Regions from separate parts of the Rhizobium sp. 862_C5_N1_2 genome, predicted to be linked through region 2. Evidence: predicted binding sites of a transcription regulator. Region 2 holds the regulator's gene; each other region holds the start of a gene.
What was found. The regulator LexA, encoded in region 2, represses DNA repair genes until DNA is damaged. The targets are predictions, from matches to a motif close to TGTTCNNNNTGTGTTCNG.
Positions count from the first base shown of each region.

Region 1: a site for LexA is predicted at 5,380-5,397, ahead of ACD590_RS01315 (ATP-dependent helicase). Genes of this name have one in related genera too.
Region 3: a site for LexA is predicted at 5,924-5,941, ahead of uvrA (excinuclease ABC subunit UvrA). Genes of this name have one in related genera too.

Region 1 is NZ_JBPWPT010000001.1:260,057-267,974, reverse strand. It holds gene hisD (histidinol dehydrogenase) at 1-995, opposite strand, end outside; gene ACD590_RS01355 (DUF2948 family protein) at 1,052-1,483, opposite strand; gene murA (UDP-N-acetylglucosamine 1-carboxyvinyltransferase) at 1,641-2,933, opposite strand; gene ACD590_RS01345 (hypothetical protein) at 3,041-3,235, opposite strand; tRNA gene ACD590_RS01340 (tRNA-Thr) at 3,388-3,462, shown strand; gene ACD590_RS01335 (DUF982 domain-containing protein) at 3,720-3,962, shown strand; gene ACD590_RS01330 (hypothetical protein) at 4,254-4,514, opposite strand; gene ACD590_RS01325 (BON domain-containing protein) at 4,631-4,891, opposite strand; gene ACD590_RS01320 (hypothetical protein) at 5,071-5,337, shown strand; gene ACD590_RS01315 (ATP-dependent helicase) at 5,445-7,505, shown strand; gene ACD590_RS01310 (enoyl-CoA hydratase/isomerase family protein) at 7,517-7,918, opposite strand, start outside.
Region 2 is NZ_JBPWPT010000001.1:1,768,648-1,776,565, reverse strand. It holds gene pdhA (pyruvate dehydrogenase (acetyl-transferring) E1 component subunit alpha) at 1-889, opposite strand, end outside; gene ACD590_RS09005 (FtsB family cell division protein) at 1,035-1,355, opposite strand; gene eno (phosphopyruvate hydratase) at 1,493-2,767, opposite strand; gene kdsA (3-deoxy-8-phosphooctulonate synthase) at 3,016-3,861, opposite strand; gene ACD590_RS08990 (VOC family protein) at 3,858-4,754, opposite strand; gene lexA (transcriptional repressor LexA) at 4,953-5,672, shown strand; gene ACD590_RS08980 (ComEC/Rec2 family competence protein) at 5,653-7,918, opposite strand, start outside.
Region 3 is NZ_JBPWPT010000001.1:1,910,243-1,918,160, reverse strand. It holds gene ACD590_RS09735 (hypothetical protein) at 1-186, shown strand, start outside; gene ACD590_RS09730 (hypothetical protein) at 329-484, shown strand; gene ACD590_RS09725 (hypothetical protein) at 521-655, shown strand; gene gyrA (DNA gyrase subunit A) at 834-3,674, opposite strand; gene ACD590_RS09715 (MarC family protein) at 3,911-4,558, shown strand; gene ACD590_RS09710 (hypothetical protein) at 4,581-5,126, opposite strand; gene ACD590_RS09705 (single-stranded DNA-binding protein) at 5,270-5,779, opposite strand; gene uvrA (excinuclease ABC subunit UvrA) at 6,064-7,918, shown strand, end outside.

The DNA of each region.
Region 1 (7,918 bases), 1.5 Mb from region 2:
GCGAGCTCCAGATGCTCGGCAGCGATGCGGTTTGCCAAGGGTATGGCCTGTTTCAGATCGGCAACCAGGATGATCGCGCCGAAATCGCGCCAGCTTGCTGCCGCCGTCTCAGCCCGGTTCAACGTCTTCAGCTGGCGTTCGACCGCCTGCTCCACCGCCTTGCCGAATGCTGCATCGTCGGTGATCAGGATCGCCTGGGAACTGACGTCGTGCTCGGCCTGCGCCAGGAGGTCGGCGGCGATCCAATCCGGATTGTTGTCCTTGTCTGCAATGACAAGCACTTCAGAGGGGCCGGCGATCATATCGATGCCGACGGTGCCGAAGACATGGCGCTTGGCGGCAGCGACATAGGCATTGCCGGGGCCAGTGATCTTGGCGACCGGGGCGATCGTCTCGGTGCCATAGGCAAGAGCCGCGATCGCCTGGGCGCCGCCGACACGGTAAATCTCGGTGACACCGACAAGCTTGGCGGCGGCAAGCACCGCCGGATTGACGGCGCCGCCAGTGGCAGGAACGGCGATGACGATGCGATCGACACCGGCGACCTTGGCCGGCACGGCGTTCATCAGCACCGAGCTCGGATAGCTCGCGGTGCCGCCCGGAACATAGAGCCCGACCGCTTCGATCGCCGTCCAGCGCGAGCCGAGACCGACGCCGAGGTCATCCTCGTAGATATCGTCCTTCGGAAGTTGCCGGCGATGGTGGGATTCGATGCGCAGTGCGGCGAGCTTCAACGCGCCCAGCACTTCCGAGGGCACCGCTTCGACAGCAGCGTCGATTTCCTCTGATGTGACGCGCATCGGGACGGTGGCGAAATCGATGCCGTCGAATTTCAGCGAATATTCGGCAAGCGCGACATCGCCACGGGCTCTGATATCATCGATGATGGCGCGAACGACGATGTTCACATCCTCGGAGACTTCACGCTTCGTCGTCAGAAAGGCGGCAAAATGCTGCTCGAAACCTTCCGATGCCTGATCCAGCCAGATTGCCAAGGCCGATATTCCTTCTCAACTCGAAACTGCGATGTTCAAACTCAAGGAGTCAAGCACTAGAGGTGGCGAGGCTTCGAGGAAGCCTCCCAGGCGCCGCCGATATCGGCCAGCTGGACCTCGATGCATTCGACATCGAGCGCAATCGAAGCCGTGCCCGACAGCGACAGCTCGATCGTGCCCTCCGGCCCCTCGCCCTTCTTCTCGAAGCGCAACGCCAGCAGCGACAGCACCTCGTCCCGCTTCTGACGGTCGATGCCGAGCGAGCGGACGGCAAGCGCGCGCTTGAAGACCAGGGCAGCGCGGCGACGCTCGAAACCCCTGCGCTTGCGCTCGGCACCTTCCCAGACGAAACGATTAACGGCAAGCGCGAACTGCGCGTCGCGCGGCGACCAGTCGATGTCGCCGACCTTGAAGACGCTGTCCTGCATATGCGCGGAAATGATCGCAAGATCCTCGTCATCGAGCGCAACAAGTTTCAGGTCGGTCATTCAGTCTCAATCCCATTGCCGGCCGAAGCCGGGCACCGCCGGAATGGCGATGCGTCAGACAAGGGAAATAAGGCGCTGCGGCCAATTACGCAACCGGGATAAGGATCGCCTTAGATCCGGATTCCGATTTAAGGAATTCTGCTCCAGCGCCCTCTCCTCACTCGCTGATGCGCTCGACGATGGCGCCGCAGCGGGTCAGCTTCTCCTCGAGCCGCTCGAAACCGCGGTCGAGGTGATAGACGCGGGACACCGTGGTTTCGCCCTCGGCGGCAAGGCCGGCGATGACCAGCGAGACGGAAGCGCGCAGATCGGTCGCCATGACAGGCGCGCCGCGCAGGCGCTCGACACCCTCGATCTTCGCCGTCTGGCCGGACAGTGAGATCCTGGCGCCGAGGCGGGCAAGCTCCTGCACATGCATGAAACGGTTTTCGAAGATGGTCTCGGTGACATGCGAGACGCCTGAAGAGCGGGTCATCAGCGCCATGAACTGCGCCTGCAGATCTGTCGGGAAGCCCGGGAAAGGATCGGTGACGATATCGACCGGCTTGATGCCGGCTCCATTGCGCTTGATGCGCATGCCATTGTTGGTCGACGAGATTTCCGCACCGGCGCGGCGCAGCGTTTCCACCGCGGTTTCGAGCAGCGCCACATCGGTATTCTCGAGCACGACGTCACCGCCGGCCATGGCGACGGCCATGGCATAGGTGCCGGTCTCGATGCGATCCGGCAGGACGCGGTGGCGGGCGCCGGAGAGCGAGGTGACGCCTTCAATGGTGATCGTCGCAGTACCCGCGCCCGATATTTTGGCGCCCATGGCGTTCAGGCAGTTGGCGAGATCGACGACCTCAGGCTCGCGGGCGGCATTGCCGATCACCGTCGTGCCGCGGGCAAGCGTCGCCGCCATCATCATCACATGGGTGGCGCCGACGGAGACCTTCGGGAAGGTGTAGCGTGCGCCGATCAGGCCGCCAGCCGGAGCCTTGGCGTTGATATAACCGGCATCGATCTCCATGCTCGCGCCGAGCGCCGTCAGGCCCTCGATGAAGAGATCAACGGGGCGCGTGCCGATGGCACAGCCGCCCGGCAGCGACACGCGGCAATGGCCTTCGCGCGCCAGCAGCGGGCCGATGACCCAGAAGGAGGCGCGCATCTTCGAGACCAGTTCATAAGATGCTGTGGTATCGACGATGGTGCGGCAGGTGAAATGGATCGTGCGCGAATAGGAATCTTCCTGGCGCTCGCGACGGCCGTTGACGGCGACATCGACGCCGTGATTGCCGAGGATGCGCATCAGCAATTCGACATCGGCAAGATGCGGCACGTTTTCGAGCGTCAGCGTATCGCTGGTCAGAAGCGAGGCGATCATCAGCGGCAGTGCGGCATTCTTGGCGCCGGAAATCGGAATGATGCCATTCAGCTCATTACCGCCGACGATTCTGATACGATCCATGTGCGCTTACGGGCAGCGCCCGCCTTTCCTGAAAGTTCTGCCTTGGAATAAGGAGTGAGGTGTTTAGGGGATTTCTCGACACGCTTCAATTCGCGACGGACGGAACATTACGATTCGTCCATTTTTGCGGCGGGCAGCCCATTTGTTTCGTCGGCCTGGCCCGAACGGCGGGCGCGGACCTGCTGTTTGCGTCGCCCCAGATTTTCCCTGAGCTTGTCGGCGGCGCGCTCGCGGCGCAGTTTCGCCTGTGCCTCGATCGCCTCTTTGCGGCTCTGCTGGCCGGATTCGGTCTTTTCGTTCATGGGAACAGGATTAGCTGAATTCGCGCCGATCCAAAAGGCCCTTCGCCGCAATCGACGCGAAGTTGGAATTTGCAGCTTGCGCTGGCCGCCAAGCTGTGGCAATAGCCCCCCGTTCTCGCGATTGAGCCACCCGGCTCGCGCGGTCTGGTCCTGCTGCCGTAGCTCAGTGGTAGAGCACACCCTTGGTAAGGGTGAGGTCGGTGGTTCAATCCCACTCGGCAGCACCAGTTTTCTTGAAAAGACAGTCAATCTCGACTCCACCCTTCCCGGCGAAAACACCTTATAAGTTGGCGTTTCTTATCAGTTGGCGTCCATAGGCTTTCCTGTCATGGGTCGAGGCGAAACCATTCGTCGCGGCATCAGTGACGATCCGCCCATTTGCCGACGGTGAAAATCGCGCTAGAGTATTAGCTATCGCAGAGTCTCCCCGGAGGAACTGGGAGATGTTGCGCTCATTTCTGTCGAAAATCGTGGAGGAGCGTCGATGGCAACTGAAAGATGGAACAGCCCGGTCAAGGTTGGTTTCGAAAATGCCGATGCGCGAACGGTCAATGGTCCGTTCGATGCGCTGAAGTGCCTGGCGGATCTCTGGCCGAGTGTGCGCGGGCTTCGTTATATCAAGGCCCGCAGCACCTGCCGGGCAGCGCTCGACGGGCGCAAGAGCGTGGAAGAGGCGAGAGCCGAGTTTCTGGCGGCAGCCGAAGAGGCGAAGCTGAAGCTTCATTGAACTGGTGCATAATCCTTTCCGAAAATCGATTCCGATTTTCGGGGTTATGCGCTGCACTTCGGTCAGGATTTCCAGGCCGCTTCAGGTCGTTCGTAAACGGAACGTGCCGGAACGGGACAATGCTTTAATTTTGCTTAACCCTGCATCGAACTCGCGCCGGGTTTTGGTGCAGCAGGCGTTGCGCCTGGTACAGGTGTATTCATAGAAGATGGCCAGCCATCATGATGATGGTTAGAGGCTCGTCACCTCTGCGGAAACGCCGGCGAGCCTCGTCCGAGTGAAGCGGATGTTTCAGCAGTCCGCGCCCCCCTCATTCTCCACTTCGACATAACCGACACCAATGATCGTGCCATCCGCCGCGCGGATGAAGGACGGCAAATACTGAGGATCTGCCGGCGTGCAGGCGACGGTCCCGGTATATTCGTTGAGGGCGATCTGGTCCTTCGGCAAAGCGGAATAATTCGTGCCGGTTTCCAGCGAGGCATGGGCGGAGCCGGCAAAGACACCGCCTGTTATCAAGGTCATTGCAGAGATGCGAAGAAGCGACTGCATGAGGGTCTCCAGCGTTTAGGTCCGGCCTTTCAACCCGTGGGAGGGTGTTTTGGTTCCCTTCATGCATCGCAAAGACATGAGCGCGCGAACCGGCGCGGCATCCCATTCTCAAGACTTCAGCGTCGCAGCAGGCGACCACGCACATAGCCTCGCCCGACGACGCCCTCGGCGATCTCGATCGCCCGCTCGACATCGCCCCGCCGGCGCACGAAACCCTCCAGGATGAGATAGGAGCCCGATATGCTGACGGTGATTTCGCCGGCTTCGAAATCGGCGGCCGCATGAAGGGCGCTCTCCACCGAGGCGCGCGTCGCGGCATCGCTGTGGCCCTGCCGGCCGGGCTCGTCATGCCCCGTGAATGCTGGAAAGCCGAGCACCGTGAACGTTTCCTGATGTTGGTTGATGTCTGTTAACGTCGCAGGTACGCATTTCGTTGCGTCCCCCGGAAAAGAAGAGCCTGCTCGACAGCGATACCTGCGCGGGCGGCATGGGCTACCCTTGGCGAAAGGTGCGGCGGCTTCCATATCTGGCTGCAGTCGAAAGAGGAATGATGACGATGAAAGCGCTTCTGCCTGCCTTGTTTGCCGGGGCATTGCTTGCCGGCTGCTCTTCGGCCGATACGCCGGCACTGGACCCCATTCCCGGCAGCATTACCTATGGCGGCCAGCCGCGAACGAAGCTCACCAAGTCGCCGGTCGGCAGCGCCGTCTACAACCAGTTCTACAACGGGACGGGACAGCGCGTGGAGGAAACCTATATCCTTCAGGCCGACCGCAGCCTGAAGCTGGTGCGGCGCGTAGTCGGTCCGGATTTCCCCGACTGAGATGTTGCTCGCGCGCCAGATCGCTTGACAGGGACGGCAATCGCGAACATTCAAGGAACATCTAATCTTTCCCCAGTGATTCTGCGGGAGCCCGACCGGACGGCTGGATGTATCTCGAAAAGCTCAATCCGCAGCAGCGCATGGCCGTCGAGCACGGCACGCTCATCGACGGCAACCATATTGCCGGGCCGCTGCTGGTCATTGCCGGCGCCGGCTCGGGCAAGACGAATACCTTGGCGCATCGGGTCGCCCATCTGATCGTCAAGGGCGCCGATCCCCGCCGCATCCTGCTGATGACCTTTTCGCGCCGGGCAGCCGCCGAAATGGCGCGGCGCGTCGAGCGCATCTGCCGCGATGTGCTTGGTGCGAATGCCGGCGTCATGGCGGATGCGCTTTCCTGGTCCGGCACCTTCCATGGCATCGGCGCGCGGCTATTGCGCGATTATGCCCAGCAGATCGGCCTCGACCCGGATTTCACCATCCACGACCGCGAAGACAGCGCCGATCTGATGAACCTGATCCGGCACGACCTCGGTTTCTCAAAGACGGAAAGCCGCTTTCCGACAAAGGGCACCTGTCTTGCCATCTATTCCAGGGCGGTGAATTCGGAAACCGCGCTCGACCTCGTGCTGCGCGACGTCTTTCCCTGGTGCGCGGCGTGGGAAAAACAGCTGCGCGAACTTTTCGCCAGCTATGTCGAGGCCAAGCAGAGCCAGAACGTGCTCGACTACGACGATCTGCTGCTCTACTGGGCACAGATGGTCGGCGAGACTGTCATTGCCGAGGATATCGGCAGCCGCTTCGACCATGTGCTCGTTGATGAATATCAGGACACCAACCGGCTGCAGGCCTCGATCCTGCTGGCGCTGAAGCCCGGCGGCCAAGGGCTGACCGTCGTCGGCGACGATGCGCAGTCGATCTATTCCTTCCGTGCCGCGACGGTGCGCAATATCCTCGATTTTCCCGCCGCCTTCAGCCCGGCCGCCAATATCGTCACGCTCGACCGCAACTACCGCTCGACGCAGCCGATCCTCGCCGCCGCCAACGCCGTCATCGATCTCGCCTCGGAGCGCTTCACCAAGAATCTCTGGACCGAGCGGCAATCAGCCGAGCGGCCGCGCCTCGTCACGGTGCGCGACGAGGCCGAGCAGGCGCGCTACGTCGCCGACATGGTGCTCGACAACCGCGAGGAAGGCCTCACGCTCAAGCAGCAGGCCGTGCTCTTCCGCGCCTCGCATCACAGCGGGCCGCTGGAGGTCGAGTTGACCCGGCGCAACATTCCCTTCGTCAAATTCGGCGGGCTGAAGTTTCTCGACAGCGCGCATGTGAAGGACATGCTGGCCGCCCTTCGCTTCGCGCAGAACCCGCGCGACCGGGTGGCGGGCTTCCGGCTGATGCAGATCCTGCCGGGCGTCGGGCCGTCGACGGCGCAGAAGACGCTCGACCTGATGGCCGAGGATGCCAGCCCGATTTCTGCTCTCGCTGCCATGCCGGCGCCGCCGCGTTCCGGCGAAGACTGGACAATGTTCGTCTCGATGCTGCAGGAGCTGAAGACCGGCAAGGCCGGCTGGCCGGCGGAAATCGGCCTGGCGCGGCAATGGTACGCGCCGCATCTGGAACGGCTGCACGAGGACGCAGCGACGCGGCAGGCCGACCTGTTGCAGCTCGAGCAGATCGCCGGCGGTTATGCCTCGCGCGAGCGCTTTCTTACCGAGCTCACCCTCGACCCGCCCGATGCGACCAGCGACCAGGCGGGCGTGCCGCTTCTCGACGAAGACTATCTCATCCTGTCGACCATCCATTCCGCCAAGGGCCAGGAATGGACGAGGGTCTTCATGCTGAACGTCGTCGACGGATGCATACCGAGCGATCTCGCCGTCGGCACCACCGCCGAAATCGAAGAGGAACGCCGGCTGCTCTATGTCGCGATGACGCGCGCCCGGGATGGTCTCGACCTTGTCGTGCCGCAACGCTTCTTCACCTATGGTCAGAACTCGCAGGGCGACCGGCACGTCTATGCCTCACGCAGCCGCTTCATTCCGGCGACGCTGCTTCAGTTCTTCGAGGCCTGCAGCTGGCCACAGATGAAATCGCAGACCGTCGCCCAGCAGCAGGCGCGGCAGGTGCGCATCGATGTCGGCGCCCGCATGCGCGGCATGTGGCGATAACTGGATAGCGTTCAGAGTGAAAGCGGCGGTTCGGCCGGTTTCAGGAAATTCTCGACCGTTGATGCCTCCACGGCCTCGACTGACGCCGGCGACCATTGCGGATTGCGGTCCTTGTCGATGACGGCGGCGCGGATGCCCTCGAAAAAATCGGGATTATCAAGCATCTGCAGACAGGCGCCGAGTTCGCGGCCGAGACATTCGGCAAGCGAGGCGCTGCGGCGGCCGGCCCTGAGCAGCCGTAAAGCGAGCTTGAGGCTGGTCGGTGAACGCGTCAGCATCACCCGGCGTGTCTCGGCGGCAAATTCGCCTTCCTCCCCGGCAAGCGCTGCCAGGATTTCCTCGACGCCGTCGAAACGGAATGCGCGATCGATCATTGCTGCGTTCTGCTTGAGCCGGCTTTCTCCCGCGAGCTC
Region 2 (7,918 bases):
GTTCGATCGGGTCATGCTCGGAGCGCATCTTCTGCACTTCGTCCTTGGAGCGATATTTCGCCGGGTCGGACATGGAGTGACCGCGATAACGATAGGTCAGCATTTCGAGAATGATCGGGCCCTTGCCGGAACGGCAGTGTTCGAGCGCCTCGTCGGCCGCAGCCTTGACGGCGCGGACGTCCATGCCGTCGACCTGAATGCCTGGGATGCCGAAGCCGGATCCACGAAGCGAGTAGTTCGACTGCGCAGTGGCGCGCGCGGTCGACGTCCCCATGGCGTAACGGTTGTTCTCAACGATATAGACGATCGGCAGCTTCCAGAGAGCAGCCATGTTGAAGCTCTCGTAGACCTGGCCCTGGTTGGCGGCGCCGTCGCCGAAATAGGCGATGGAGACATTGTCGTTGCCGCGGTAGCGGTTTGCGAAGGCAAGACCCGTTCCGAGCGAGACCTGGGCACCGACGATGCCATGACCGCCGTAGAAATGCTTCTCTTTCGAGAACATGTGCATCGAGCCGCCCTTGCCGTGGGAATAGCCGCTGCGACGCCCGGTCAGTTCCGCCATGACGCCGCGTGCTTCCATGCCGGTTGCCAGCATATGGCCGTGATCGCGATAGGCGGTGATGACCTGGTCGCCTTCCTTCTGCGCCATCTGCATGCCGACGACGACAGCTTCCTGACCGATGTAGAGGTGACAAAAGCCGCCGATGAAGCCCATGCCGTAAAGCTGGCCGGCCTTCTCCTCGAAGCGACGGATCAACAGCATCTCGCGATAGGCCTTGAGCTCTTCATTGCGATCGAAGTCGGCTACAGGGCCTCCATTCGATGCTTTGGCTGCCGGTTTTGCTGCAGTTTTGCGGCTGGAAACGGTCGCGGTCTTTCGCGGCGCCATTCAACCCTCCCTATGGGTTTGTCGTTTCTTGGTGGGGCGTACCATAGGGAAGAAATATGACCACAGCAATGCCATAATTGCATGGCTCGTATTCGCTGCTAAATTATTGGAAGAACTATGAAAATTCCAATTAACCTGTTTTCGGTTAATTGGAATAATGGTTGAATATGACGATCTCGTCCGCGCGCGACATGTTGAGCTGATAACGCGCTTTTTCGTCCAACATATCCTTGTCGAGCGAGCCGTCACTGAGGAGCGCGACCTGATTTTCCAGATGTTCGCGCTTCGCCTTCAAGACTGCAAGCTCTTTTTCACGCGCGACACGCTGATGCTCGAACGTCTCCGTTGCGCGCAGGCCGTAATCGCCATGGATGCAATGATAACCGAAATAGGAGAGGAAGGCGACCGTCATGGCCGGAATGACGAAGCGACCGATCTTTCTCTTCTTATGATGCTTTGTCCACATACACGCATGCTCTTGAACGCATTACCAATTCGTTCAATCTAACGCGCAGAGATTAACCGTTCGTTGACTCTAAAAACCGGGCAATAAAAAACCCGCGCCGGAAAGGCGCGGGTCAAGCCATTGAACATCAGATCCGATCAGCCGCGAATGATCGAGCGGCCGGCATACTGGGCCTGCGGGCCGAGGCCCTCTTCGATGCGGATCAGCTGGTTGTACTTGGCAAGACGGTCGGAACGCGACAGCGAGCCGGTCTTGATCTGACCGCAGTTGGTGGCGACCGCAAGATCGGCGATGGTCGAATCTTCGGTCTCGCCGGAACGGTGGGACATGACGGCGGTATAGGCCGCCTTGTGCGCCGTGTTGACGGCATCGAGCGTTTCCGTCAGCGAGCCGATCTGGTTGACCTTGACGAGGATCGAGTTGGCGACGCCCATGCGGATGCCGTCGCGAAGACGGGCGGAGTTGGTAACGAAGAGATCGTCGCCGACGAGCTGGGTCTTCTTGCCGGTCAGGTCGGTCAGCGTCTTCCAGCCGTCCCAATCGTCTTCGGCCATGCCGTCCTCGATCGAGATGATCGGATACTTGGCGGCGAGCTCAGCCAGATATTCGGCCATGGCGCCCGATTCCAGCGTGCGGCCTTCCCCTTCGAGAACGTATTTGCCGTCCTTGAAGAATTCGGTCGAGGCGCAGTCGAGGCCGAGGTAGATGTCCTCGCCCGGCTTGTAGCCGGCTTTCTCGACCGACTTCATGATGAAGTCGAGAGCTTCCGAAGCACTCTTCAGACCCGGTGCGAAACCGCCTTCGTCGCCGACATTGGTGTTATGGCCCTGCGCGGCAAGTTCCTTGCGCAGCGTATGGAAGACTTCCGAACCCATGCGCACGGCTTCGGCGATCGAATCGGCGCCGACTGGCAGGATCATGAATTCCTGGAAATCGATCGGATTGTCGGCGTGGGCGCCGCCGTTGATGATGTTCATCATCGGCACCGGCAGCAGGCTGGCGGAAGCGCCGCCGACATAACGGTAGAGCGGCAGGCCGGACGCCTGGGCAGCAGCCTTGGCGACGGCGAGCGACACGCCGAGGATGGCGTTGGCGCCGAGGCGCGACTTGTTCGGCGTGCCGTCCAGCTCGATCATGATGTTGTCGATCTGGATCTGGTTTTCGGCGTCGATGCCGCCGATCGCGTCGAAGATCTCGGTGTTGGCGGCTTCCACCGCCTTTTCGACACCCTTGCCCAGGTAGCGCTTGCCGCCGTCGCGCAGTTCGACCGCCTCATGCGCGCCCGTCGAGGCGCCCGAGGGAACGGCCGCGCGGCCCATGCTGCCATCTTCGAGATAGACATCGACTTCGACGGTGGGGTTGCCACGGCTATCGAGAATCTCGCGGGCGATGATATCGGTGATTGCAGTCATGGGTTCTTCCTGCTCGGTGGGTGGTGATAAGTCGGTTCGAAACCTGTCTTAGTCGAAGGCGTGCAAATTACAATGCTGCAATTTCCAGCCTTCGAACCAGCGTTTGGATCTCGCCTAAAGCGCGTCGCGATCTTTCAGATTCGCTTGCCACGCTTTAGGTCTTTGGCTTTCCGCATGTCGTTGTCGCAAAACCGCTGCACACTTTTTCGCGACATGCCTATAGCACGATCATGTCAGGCTGTTGAACGTCAAGCCTTGGCGACCGCATCGAAGGCAAGCAGCTTTTCAAGCAGCCGCGGCATGTCCTCGAGATAGACCATGTTGGGGCCGTCGGAAGGTGCATTGTCGGGGTCCTGGTGGGTTTCGACGAAGACGCCGGCAATACCGGCAGCCACTGCTGCGCGCGCCAGTGTTTCCACGAATTCCCGCTGACCGCCGGAGGAATCGCCCTGCCCGCCCGGCTGCGCAACGGAATGGGTGGCATCGAAGATAACGGGCGCGCCCATCGCCGCCATGATCGGCAGCGAGCGCATGTCGGAAACCAGCGTGTTATAGCCGAATGAGGCGCCACGCTCGCACAGCAGCACGTTCGGATTGCCGCTGGCGTTGAGCTTCTTCAGGACGTTCTTCATATCCCAGGGAGCGAGGAACTGGCCCTTCTTGACATTGACGACGCGGCCGGTCTTGGCGGCGGCGATGAGAAGGTCGGTCTGGCGGCAAAGGAAGGCCGGGATCTGCAGGACGTCGACGACCTTTGCCACCTCCGCGCATTGCTCGGCGGTATGAACGTCGGTCAGGACAGGAAAGCCGAATTCCTTCTTGAGGGCGGCAAAAACCTCCATGCCCTTTTCGATCCCGATGCCGCGTTCAGCCGAGAGCGAGGTGCGGTTCGCCTTGTCGAAGGAGCTCTTGTAAACGAGGCCGATGCCGAGCTTTGCGCAAAGCTCTTTCAGCGTGCCGGCAACCATGAAGGCGTGGTCGCGGCTCTCCATCTGGCAGGGACCGGCAATCAGCGACAGCCGGCCGGTATTGGAAAAGGTCACCTGGCCTTGGCCTTCGCCGATCTTGACTTCGGAATTCGTCTCAGTGCTCATCGTGTCTCCTCGAAGGCGAAGAGCGTGCCCTGCCCGGGCGCGGGCTTCACCAGAATGCGATTGTTCTTGCGCGTGTATGTCACCCCGTTAGCAGCCAAATGCGCTTCTGTCACGGCAAGATCGGCGACAATGAAGAGGATTGCCCGGCCACGCAGGCCGCGATCGGCGGATGAGCCGGCGATCTCGAAATAGGCTTCTAGCCCTTCCGGCGTCATCAGACTGATTTTCGCGTTCGAAGCAGCAACATTGACGCCAAAACCGGTTTTCTCGACTGCCGCCTGCGCCACGGCAAGGCCGACGAAGGCTCCGAAAGCGGCAGCATCAGGCGCGCAGAGCGCGATCTCGGCAATGCCGGTGACGCCATTGGCATGCGTCTCCAGCGCGCCGCGGTCGGCCGGCAGCGGATTGACGCGTTCGACGCTGAAAAGGAAGAGATCGGGCGCTCGCAGGTCGCCGGCAAAAGCCAGCTTGAAGCCGGCGATGCTCTCAGAACCGTCCGGCATCGTCATCGGCCGGGTGAACTGCAGCATCTCGCCGGCGCTCGATCCGTTGCCGACGAAGTTCTGATGATCGACGCCGGCATCCTTACTGCCGAAAGCAAGCCCCGAAAGCCCCTCCTCGCCGCAGCGGAAGCGGAAGGCCCGGTTGCGGGCCGTGAAAACATTGCCTTGCCGCGCTGAGGCCTCGCTCTCCTCGACACTCGCAATCCCGAGCGGCTCCAGATAGGTCTTGTCGGCAAAAAAGACGCAGGCGTTTTCCGTTCCGAAGGGATGGCGTGCATCGGCGGCAACGGTGAAGCCGAGCTTGCCAAGCCTCTCGCGCGCCAGATCGATATTGACGACGGGCAGCACCACATGATCCAGCGGGTGCGGCTTGGCGGAACGCTCGTTCATGATATCCCTCCTGGAAACGGCAAGAGATGTGCGATGGCGCGCCCCTCAATGCAAGAGATGTGTCCCAATCCGGCGAATGAAAATAAAAATCTCAACGAGTTGGCGCCAAGTTTTACGGAAATTTAGCTACTTGCGGAACACATATGGAACATATAGTGTCTGTTCTGGATTTGTTTCAATCACGAGGTCACAACGTCGATGCTCACGCGCAAACAACAGGAGCTTCTCCTTTTCATTCATGAGCGCATGAAGGAATCCGGCGTTCCGCCATCTTTCGACGAAATGAAGGATGCCCTGGACCTCGCTTCCAAGTCCGGGATTCACCGGCTGATTACGGCGCTCGAGGAACGTGGCTTCATTCGCCGCCTACCGAACCGCGCCCGTGCGCTCGAGGTTATCAAGCTTCCGGAGGCCTACAGCCCCAGCATTCAGCCCCGGCGGGGCTTTTCGCCCAGCGTCATCGAGGGCAGCCTTGGCAAGCCGCAGCCGGTCGCCACTCCTGCTCCCGCAAAACCCGTCGCCGACAACGGCAACTCGGTCTCCGTGCCGGTCATGGGCCGTATCGCCGCCGGTGTTCCGATCTCGGCGATCCAGAACAACACCCACGACATCGTCGTTCCGGCCGACATGCTCGGTTCCGGTGAACATTATGCGCTCGAGGTCAAGGGCGATTCGATGATCGACGCCGGCATCTTCGACGGCGACACCGTGATTATTCGCAACGGCAGCACCGCAAGTCCTGGCGACATCGTCGTTGCTCTCGTCGACGACGAAGAAGCGACACTCAAACGCTTCCGCCGCAAAGGCGCCTCGATCGCGCTGGAGGCGGCCAACCCGGCTTACGAGACCCGGATTTTCGGGCCGGACCGCGTCAAGGTTCAGGGCAAGCTCGTCGGCCTCATTCGCCGCTATCACTGACATCAGGCAGTCCGGATTCGGCAAAACTGTTGCTGCGCCAGTCATAGGCGCGATGCCGCATCCATGGCCGCGACAATGCATCGAATGCGGTTGCGACCTCCAGGCCGGCGTCGGCGAAGCGCAACTCGACGGAGCCGGTCCTGCGCAGCGTTTCGCCGGTGAAGAGCGTCGCCCCTGAGCGGCAGCTGTTGAAGCGCAGGCGGACCGACGTCACGACGATATCGGCCGCGTCGCATGCCGGACCGAGATAGGCGGCATTGTCGATGACAGCAACGACATGACCATTGCCAAGCCTTGATGTGCACCAGGCCTTCTTGACGCAGGAAAAGCGGTTGGCTTCACCGGCCGCTGCAGCCGCCCGCATCGCCGACCTTGCTTCGTTCTGCTGATCGCGGGAAAGCCTGACGCGGCGGTCTTCTCCCTCCGGCGGAATAACAGGACCATCCAGCATCTTCGGCGGGTGATGCGTCGGCAGGACCAGCGCTCTCTGCCACTGGTCGAAGATGAAATCCGGCGGTCTTTCACGGTTGGAAGCCATGGCCCCCGCCTCGACGATTGCGACGAGACCACCATCCTCCGAAATCGCCAGATCCGGCGGCCGGGGAACCGGCTGAAGCAAGAGGACGAGCGTCGACACCGCGATGATCGATGTGCCGATATGGCGCAGCCGGGTGCGGAGCAGCGTCAGCAGCAGAAAGCCTGCGACGGCGATCGCGAAATACCAAGCGGGCAAGCGGCCGATGCCGATGTCGCCACCCCAGCCGGACACCGTCTTTGCGATCGCGATCACCAGATCGAGGCCGAATCCGACGACCTTCCAAGGCAAAACGTCCAGACCGAAAGGCATGAGCAGCATCGCCAGCAACCCGGCCGGCATGATGATGAAGGAGATGATCGGCATCGTCGCGAGGTTTGCCGGCAGGCCATAGGCAGTCAGGCGATGAAAATGCTCGATCGAAAACAGCGCGGTGGAAAAGCCGCCGATCAGCGAGGTCAGGAAGACGCCGCCGAAGAAACCCGCAACCGTAACGACGGGCCGAAAAATCGGCAGCTTCAGGAAAGCGTTTTCGCGGACGCGCCGGTCCTTCCACAGCTGGTAGCCAGATACCAACGCCAATGTCGCGGCAAAGGACATCTGGAAGCTCGGACCCAAGACCTCGGACGGTGAAATGGCGAGAATGACGAGCGCCGAGAGAGCGACATTGCGCAGGCTGATCGACGGCCGGTCGAAGAAGACGGCAATCAACATGATCGCCATCATGATGAAGGCGCGTTCGGCCGAGACGGCAAAGCCGGAGATCAGGAAATAAGCCGTGACGGCGATGAGCGCGCCGGCAGCGGCGATCTTCTTGGTCGGATAGGCTTGGGCGACACCGGGAAAGAGGCTGAGCAGCATGCGGAAACCGACGAAGAAGATGCCGGCTGACAGCGCCATATTGAGGCCGGAGATAGCGATGATATGAGCCAGACCGGACTGGCGCAGCGCCTCCGTCGTCTCATTCGAGATGGCGCGCCGCTCGTCCGTCACCAGAGCAGCGGCAAAAGCGCCGGTGTCGCCGGGCAGGATCGACCTTATGCGGTCTCCGATACCGCTGCGCAGCCGGTAGAGACCTTCGAGCAGCGCTTCCGTCGTCGATCTGGCCGCTTGCGGACCTGCCTGCAAATCGACCTTTGTCGGCGCACCGTAGAAGAAGCCGTTGGCGCCGATGCCATCGAAATAGGCACCGAAGGAGAAGTCGTTGAGCTCAGGAAGCGCTGGACCTGCTGGCGGCGTCAGCCGTGCCCTGCCGGTTATGATATCACCGATCTCGAAAGGCGCGTCCGCGCCGCGGGCGATCGCGGTTATGCGCCCCGGCGGCCGCTTCACCTCCGGCGCCTCAGTGCCGGTGACGGCAAGAATATAGCGCCACCGCCCGCGACCATCGCCTTCGCGCCGCTCGACACGGCCGGTCACCGTCGTCGTCACTGATGAATCGAGGATCACGGTCGAAGCCCGCCGGCTCTCGAGCTGCGCCGAGACCACGCCGCAGGCGACAAGTGCAAGCGCCAGCAGCGTTGCCCGCAATGCCGCCCGGTTGCGGCTGGCGATGAGAACCGCGACGGTCAGCACCAACAGGCAGAGCAGCGATGCAACGAGCGGGAAGTCCGATGCCGCTAGAAACCAGAAGGCTGAGCCGGCCCCGAGGAAGACCGGTGAGAACAGCAGCAGGCGGCCATGGTCCGCCTCTTCGCCCAGCATGCGCATG
Region 3 (7,918 bases), 140 kb from region 2:
CGAAAGACCAGGTCCATGCTGATCGTGCTCGTTGCAGTTGCCGTCGTTTTCTCCCTCGCCGCCGAGATGGCCTATGGCTATTTCGCCGATCGATACGAGGTGAACTGGGTGCGGCCAGAGCTTGCCGAACATGCGGCAATCGTGCGCGCCCAAGGCCGGCTGCGCGAAAACGGACTTCGAATCTGAACGCCAGATGAACGAGACATTCAAGGAGGCTTCAGATCGCCATTGATAAACACCCCTCAACATCCGGCGGAACCATTTTCAAACGGATGCGTTCATTCAACCGACCCCATAGATGCGATTAGCGCGGCAGGAAGGACTAAAGATGCCCGGTAAGATTACGATGATTAACGTGCTCTGGATGGTAATGGTCACGGGCATGCTGACCGCAACTGTCGCTCTCTATGATCAGAAGGTCGAAACATCCAAGGTTTATGGTCCCTATGCTTCGGCCCGGACGGCCGTGCTGGGCCAGTACTGAGGGGCGAGAACGCAACTCCCCAGGAAAGGAATGCCTATGTTCACGATCTTGACAGTGCTCACCGCCCTCATCAGCGTGATGTTCATCGTGTCTGTGGCCTCGACGATTTCAGCGCTACGGCGCGAAGGCGAAGAGGTGAAGGCTCTGAACGAAAAACATAGAGCGTTCTGACGTTCCTTCTCTCCTCTTCCCACCCTTGAGCGGCACCCTTCCGTCGCCAGGGCCATTCAAAGCCGGATGCACCCAGCGTCCGGCTTTTTTCTTTGGGCGTGATCTCAATCCGCCTCGGATTTGAGAAAAAGGGCGTCTGAAAAGAAAAGGGCGGCTCGAAGCCGCCCCGTTCATCTGATCATTCCTCGGCTGGCCCGGCCGGATCGCCATCGGCAATCGGCGCCTCGTCGCCGCCACCTTCGTCGGCAGCACCTTCCTCGATTGCAGCAGCAGTACCTTCGGCGACCTCGACAGTCTCTTCCGTCTCATCCTCCTCCGGCTCGCTGATGCGTTCGACCGAGACGACCTTTTCGTCCTTGGCCGTCGAGAAGATGGTGACGCCCTTGGTGGCGCGGCTGGCGATGCGGATACCGCCGACCGGCACGCGGATCAGCTGGCCGCCATCGGAGACCAGCATGATCTGGTCGCCGTCATCGACCGGGAAAGCCGCCACCAGTTCGCCGATCTCGCCTGTTTTCGACGTATCGGTGGCGCGGATACCCTTGCCGCCGCGGCCGGAGATGCGGAAGTCGTAGGAGGACGAACGCTTGCCGAAGCCCTTTTCGGAGACGGTCAGGACGAACTGCTCCAGCTGCTTCAGCTCTTCGTAACGCTCGTCGCTCAGCTGTCCCTCCTCGGTGACTTCCTCGCCAACCAACGCGATCTCCTCGGCCTCGCCCGTCGTCAGGCGCCTGTCGTTGGCGGCGCGCTTGAGATAGGCAGCACGCTCCCAAGGTTCGGCATTGACATGGCGCACGATGGTCATCGAGATGATGCGGTCGCCGCCGGCAAGCGTGATGCCGCGTACGCCGATCGAGTTGCGGCCGGCAAAGACCCGGACGTCGTCGACGGAGAAGCGGATGCACTGGCCGAGCGCCGTCGTCAGCAGCACGTCGTCATCTTCGGTGCAGGTCTCGACGGAGAGGATTTCGTCGCCCTCCTCCTCGAGCTTCATGGCGATCTTGCCGTTGCGGTTGACCTGGACGAAATCCGACAGCTTGTTACGGCGAACCGTGCCGCGCGTCGTCGAGAACATGACGTCGAGATTGTCCCAGCTCGTCTCGTCCTCAGGCAATGGCAGGATGGTGGTGATACGCTCGCCGGGTGCGAGCGGCAGCATGTTGATCAGCGCCTTGCCGCGCGAGGTCGGCGTGCCGATCGGCAGGCGCCAGACCTTCTCCTTGTAGACGATGCCGCGCGAGGAGAAGAACAGAACCGGCGTATGGGTATTGACGACGAATAGCCGGCTAACAAAATCCTCGTCGCGGGTGGTCATGCCGGAGCGACCTTTGCCGCCACGGCGCTGGGCGCGATAAGTGGTGAGCGGCACGCGCTTGATATAGCCGAGATGCGAGACGGTGACGACCATGTCTTCGCGGGCGATCAGATCCTCGTCGTCCATTTCAAGGCCGCCATCGACGATCTCGGTGCGGCGCGGCGTGCCGAACTCGTCCCGGACGGCGAGAAGTTCGTCCTTGACGATGGTCTGGATGCGGACGCGTGAGGAGAGAATATCGAGGTAGTCCTTGATTTCCTCGCCGATCTTGTTGAGTTCATCGCCGATTTCGTCGCGACCAAGAGCCGTCAGGCGGGCCAGGCGCAGTTCGAGGATGGCGCGGGCCTGCTCTTCGGAGAGGTTGTAGGTCAGGTCGTCATTGATGCGATGGCGCGGATCGTCGATCAGGCGGATCAGGCTTTCGACATCTGCCGCCGGCCAGCGGCGGGTCATCAACTCTTCGCGGGCCGACTGCGGATCGGGCGCCTGGCGGATGACGCGGATGACCTCGTCGATATTGGCGACGGCAATGGCGAGACCGACCAACACATGGGCGCGGTCACGCGCCTTGCGCAGCAGGAATTTCGTTCTCCGGCTAACGACTTCTTCGCGGAACGAGACAAAAGCGCGAAGCATGTCGAGCAGCGTCAGCTGTTCGGGCTTGCCGCCGTTCAGCGCCACCATGTTGCAGCCGAAGGACGTCTGCAGCGGCGTATAACGATAAAGCTGGTTGAGGATGACTTCGGCATTGGCATCGCGCTTCAGCTCGACGACAACGCGATAACCCTGGCGGTCGGATTCGTCGCGCAGGTCGGAGATGCCTTCGATGCGCTTGTCGCGCACCAGCTCGGCCATCTTCTCGATCATCGTCGCCTTGTTCACCTGATAGGGAATCTCGGTGATGATGATCTGCTCGCGGTCACCGCGCATCGGCTCGATGGCGGCTACGCCGCGCATGATGACGGAGCCGCGGCCGGTCTCATAAGCCGAGCGGATGCCGGCACGACCGAGGATCTTCGCGCCCGTGGGGAAATCGGGGCCGGGAATGATCTGGATCAGTTCCGGCAGCTCGATTGCCGGATCGTCGATCAGCGCGATGCAGCCGTCGATAACTTCCGACAGATTGTGCGGCGGGATGTTGGTCGCCATGCCGACGGCGATGCCGCCGGCGCCGTTGACGAGCAGGTTCGGGAACTTGGCGGGCACCACGACCGGCTCGGAGAGCGTGCCGTCGTAGTTGTCGCGGAAATCGACGGTTTCCTTGTCGAGATCGTCGAGCAGCGAGTGGGCAGCCTTTTCGAGGCGGCATTCGGTATAACGTTCGGCCGCCGGCGGATCACCATCGACCGAACCGAAATTGCCCTGACCGTCAATCAGCGGCAGCCGCAGCGACCAGGGCTGCGCCATGCGGGCGAGCGCATCATAGATTGCGGAATTGCCGTGCGGATGGAATTTACCCATCACGTCACCGGTGACGCGGGCGCACTTGACGTATTTCTTGTTCCAGTCGATGCCGAGCTCGGACATGCCGTAGAGGATGCGCCGGTGCACGGGCTTCAGGCCGTCGCGCACGTCGGGCAGCGCGCGGCTGACGATGACGCTCATGGCGTAATCGAGATACGACCGCTGCATTTCCTCCATGATGGAGATGGGCTCGATGCCTGGCGGGAGCTTCCCGCCGCCGGGGGGTGTTTGCTCAGTCAAAACAGATCACGATCTCTTCTAGAATCACTTGAAGATTTATAGCGGAAAGCCTGTTCCCGCGCCAATTTCACAGCGCGTTTTGAACAGGCTTTTGCGGCTTAAAGACGGTAAAACATGCAAGTTGCGCGGCCGGACCGGACAAATCCGCCGCGGGCCGCTGCGGGATATTTGCCAAATCGGAATCCCCGCTTCACAATCATAAAAACCACGCACTCATATGGGGTTCCGGAGAGCCGATGGCAAGCGCCGACCAATTGATCAACGCCTTCACGACGCTTCTCGTCACCATCGATCCGCCGGGGCTCGCACCGATCTTTCTGGGGCTGACGACAGGCATGAGCCGCAGTGAGCGCACGCAGGTGGCGCTGCGTGGCTCGACCATCGCCTTCATCATCCTCGCCGTCTTCGCTCTGTTCGGCGCCGGCGTGCTCAGCGTGCTCGGGATTTCGATCGGCGCCTTCCGCATCGCCGGCGGGCTGCTGCTGTTCTGGATCGCCTTCGAGATGGTGTTCGAAAAGCGCCAGGACCGCAAGGAGAAGGCGACCGAGGTGGCGATCACCAAGGATCACATCGAGAATATCGCCGTCTTTCCCCTCGCCTTGCCGCTGATCGCCGGCCCGGGCGCGATCTCGGCGACGATCCTGCTTGCCGGCACGCTGGCGACATCCGTCGGAAAGGCGCAGCTGATCGGCGTCCTTGCCGCCAATCTGTTGCTGACCTTCCTCATGCTGCTCGTCGCCGAACGGCTGGACCGTTTCCTCGGCGTCACCGGCCGGGCGATCCTCACACGGCTTCTCGGCGTCATCCTCGCCGCCCTTGCCGCACAATTCGTCGTCGACGGCGCAAAATCGGCGCTCAATCTCATCAGCGCGACGCCGCACTGAAAAAACTTGAGCGCCCTCCAATCTAAACTTCGAGAAGTGCGAACGCCTCATCCGGCGTTTCAGGAACCTGCTCCATAGCCAAAGCGCGCACGATAGCTCTCGTCAACTCGCGAAAAATATCTATCGACGAACCTATGTCCGAATGTGCCATGCGATCAAAAGAGAGAATTCCAAAACTAGGTAATGCACCCTCACTAAGATCCTCTATCCCCTTGAAAAGGCCCGGCATGTATTCCGCGGCAAATCCGGTAAGCACTTTGTCGTAACTTGGAGCAAGTGATAGGGACCAACTCTCTCCTTTGGTACGTTCAATTGGGACATTCACCTGCAGACCTTGCGTTTTAATGGACTGATCCAGGGTGACTGACAGCAGACCATATACAGTTAGGCCTCCAACCGGCCGAGCTATTTCCGCAGCAACACTCTTCCGATGAGGAGTGCCTTCTCCGCTGGCGAAAACTTTACTCTCCCACAGATAGCATCGAGTTGAATCCATCGACGGCGGGGCCTCGTCCAACCAAAGTCGGAGGCGCGTACCGGAAGCTTTCTTAAAGATGTGGCAGCTCATTGAGAAATTCCTCAAAATGGTGCGAGATCATTCAGGCGGATGTGGTCTGAAGCATTTGCCGCGAGATCAAAGAAAAAGAGCATGACGCCATCCAAGGCATCATGCTCTCTCACCTCTTTCACAAAGCCAGCAAAGGCTATCGATCAGAACGGGATATCGTCGTCGAGATCCCGCGAGAAGTTGCCACCGCCGCCACCGCTGCGGCTCGGCGATGAGGAGGGAGCCGGGGCGCCGTAGTCGTCGCCATAATCATTGCCGCCAGCGGCACTGCCACGGCCGCCGCTCGCGCCGCCGCCTTCACCACGGCCGTCGAGCATCGTCAGCGTCGAACCAAACCCCTGCAGCACCACTTCCGTGCTGTAACGATCCTGGCCCTGCTGGTCCTGCCACTTGCGGGTCTGCAGCTGGCCTTCGATATAGAGCTTGGCGCCCTTCTTCACATATTGCTCGACGACCTTGCAGAGGCCCTCGTTGAAGACGACGACAGTGTGCCATTCGGTCTTCTCACGGCGCTCGCCGGAATTGCGATCGCGCCAGGTCTCCGAGGTCGCGATACGAAGATTGGCGATCGGCCGGCCATCCTGAGTGCGGCGGATTTCGGGGTCTGCACCGACGTTTCCAACCAGAATTACCTTATTCACGCTACCAGCCATACTTCTCACCCTGCCTGCCGCCCTGCCCGGCGGCGTTTAATCGATCGGCGCACCTTAAACCATCACGGACCGCCGATGCGCATGGGCGGCATTTAATCCACATGTTTATCCCATCAGAAAGCCGCATGCATTCATCAGGAATTTTGTTCTTTATTTGTTCTAGTTTATCCGTATGATCCTGTCAACAGAATCGAAAACCTTGAGCCCTTGCGGATATTCAGCCTCGACTCGCCCGTCGGCATCACTAAATAAGGGCTGTCATCCAGAAAACCAAAGCAGAGACGATGAGCGAACTGAAGACGATCTCCATCCGCGGCGCGCGCGAGCATAATCTCAAGAGCATCGATCTCGATCTGCCGCGTAACAAGCTGATCGTCATGACCGGGCTGTCGGGTTCCGGCAAATCCTCGCTCGCCTTCGACACGATCTATGCCGAGGGCCAGCGGCGCTATGTCGAGAGCCTGTCGGCCTATGCCCGCCAGTTCCTCGAAATGATGCAGAAGCCGGATGTCGACCAGATCGACGGGCTGTCGCCGGCGATCTCGATCGAGCAGAAGACCACCTCGCGCAACCCGCGCTCGACGGTCGGCACCGTCACCGAGATCTACGACTACATGCGCCTGCTCTTTGCCCGCGTCGGTGTTCCCTATTCGCCGGCGACCGGCCTGCCGATCGAGAGCCAGACCGTCAGCCAGATGGTCGACCGCATCCTCGACTTCGGCGAAGGCACCCGTCTTTATATTCTTGCGCCGCTCGTGCGCGGCCGCAAGGGCGAATACAAGAAGGAACTGGCCGAGCTGATGAAGAAGGGCTTCCAGCGCGTCAAGGTCGACGGCCAGTTCTACGAGATCGCCGAAGCGCCGGTGCTCGACAAGAAATACAAGCACGACATCGACGTGGTGGTCGACCGCATCGTCGTGCGCTCGGATGTCTCGGCGCGCCTAGCCGACAGCCTGGAAACCTGCCTGAAGCTCGCCGACGGGCTGGCGGTCGCCGAATTCGCCGACAAGCCGCTGCCGCCGGAAGAGACGTCAGCCGGCGGATCCGCCAACAAGTCGCTGAACGAGACGCATGAACGCGTGCTGTTTTCGGAGAAGTTCGCCTGCCCAGTCTCTGGCTTCACCATTCCCGAGATCGAACCCAGGCTGTTCTCCTTCAACAACCCGTTCGGCGCCTGCCCGACCTGCGACGGCCTCGGCGCCCAGCAGAAGATCGATCCGGATCTGATCGTGCCCGAGCCCGAGCGGACGCTGCGCGACGGGGCGATCGCACCCTGGGCCAAGTCGACCTCGCCCTATTACAATCAGACGCTGGAAGCACTCGGCAAACATTACGGCTTCAAGCTCGGCACTCGCTGGAACGATCTTTCCGATGAGGCCAAGGACGTCATCCTCAACGGCACCAACGACAAGATCGAATTCCACTACGCCGACGGCGCCCGCTCCTATACGACCCAGAAGAATTTCGAGGGCATCATCACCAATCTCGAGCGCCGCTGGAAAGAGACCGATTCCGCCTGGGCGCGCGAAGACATCGAGCGCTTCATGTCGGCGGCCCCCTGCCCGGCCTGCAACGGCTTCCGCCTGAAGCCGGAGGCCCTGGCGGTGAAGATCGACACGCTGCATATCGGCGAAGTGACGGGTATGTCGATCCGCGTCGCCCGCGACTGGTTCGAGACACTGCCGGCAAGCTTCAATGCCAAGCAGAACGAGATCGCCGTGCGCATCCTCAAGGAGATCCGCGACCGGCTGCGCTTCCTCAACGATGTCGGACTGGAATATCTCAGCCTTTCGCGCAATTCCGGCACGCTGTCGGGCGGCGAGAGCCAGCGTATCCGGCTCGCCTCGCAGATCGGCTCCGGGCTGACGGGCGTGCTTTACGTGCTCGACGAACCGTCGATCGGCCTGCATCAGCGCGACAATGCCCGGCTGCTCGACACGCTGAAGCACCTGCGCGACATCGGCAACACCGTCATTGTCGTCGAACATGACGAGGATGCGATCTTGTCGGCCGACGACGTCGTCGATATCGGCCCGGCGGCCGGCATTCACGGCGGTCAGGTCATCGCCCATGGTACGCCGCAGGATATCATGGACAGTCCGAATTCGCTGACCGGCAAATATCTCTCCGGCGAACTCG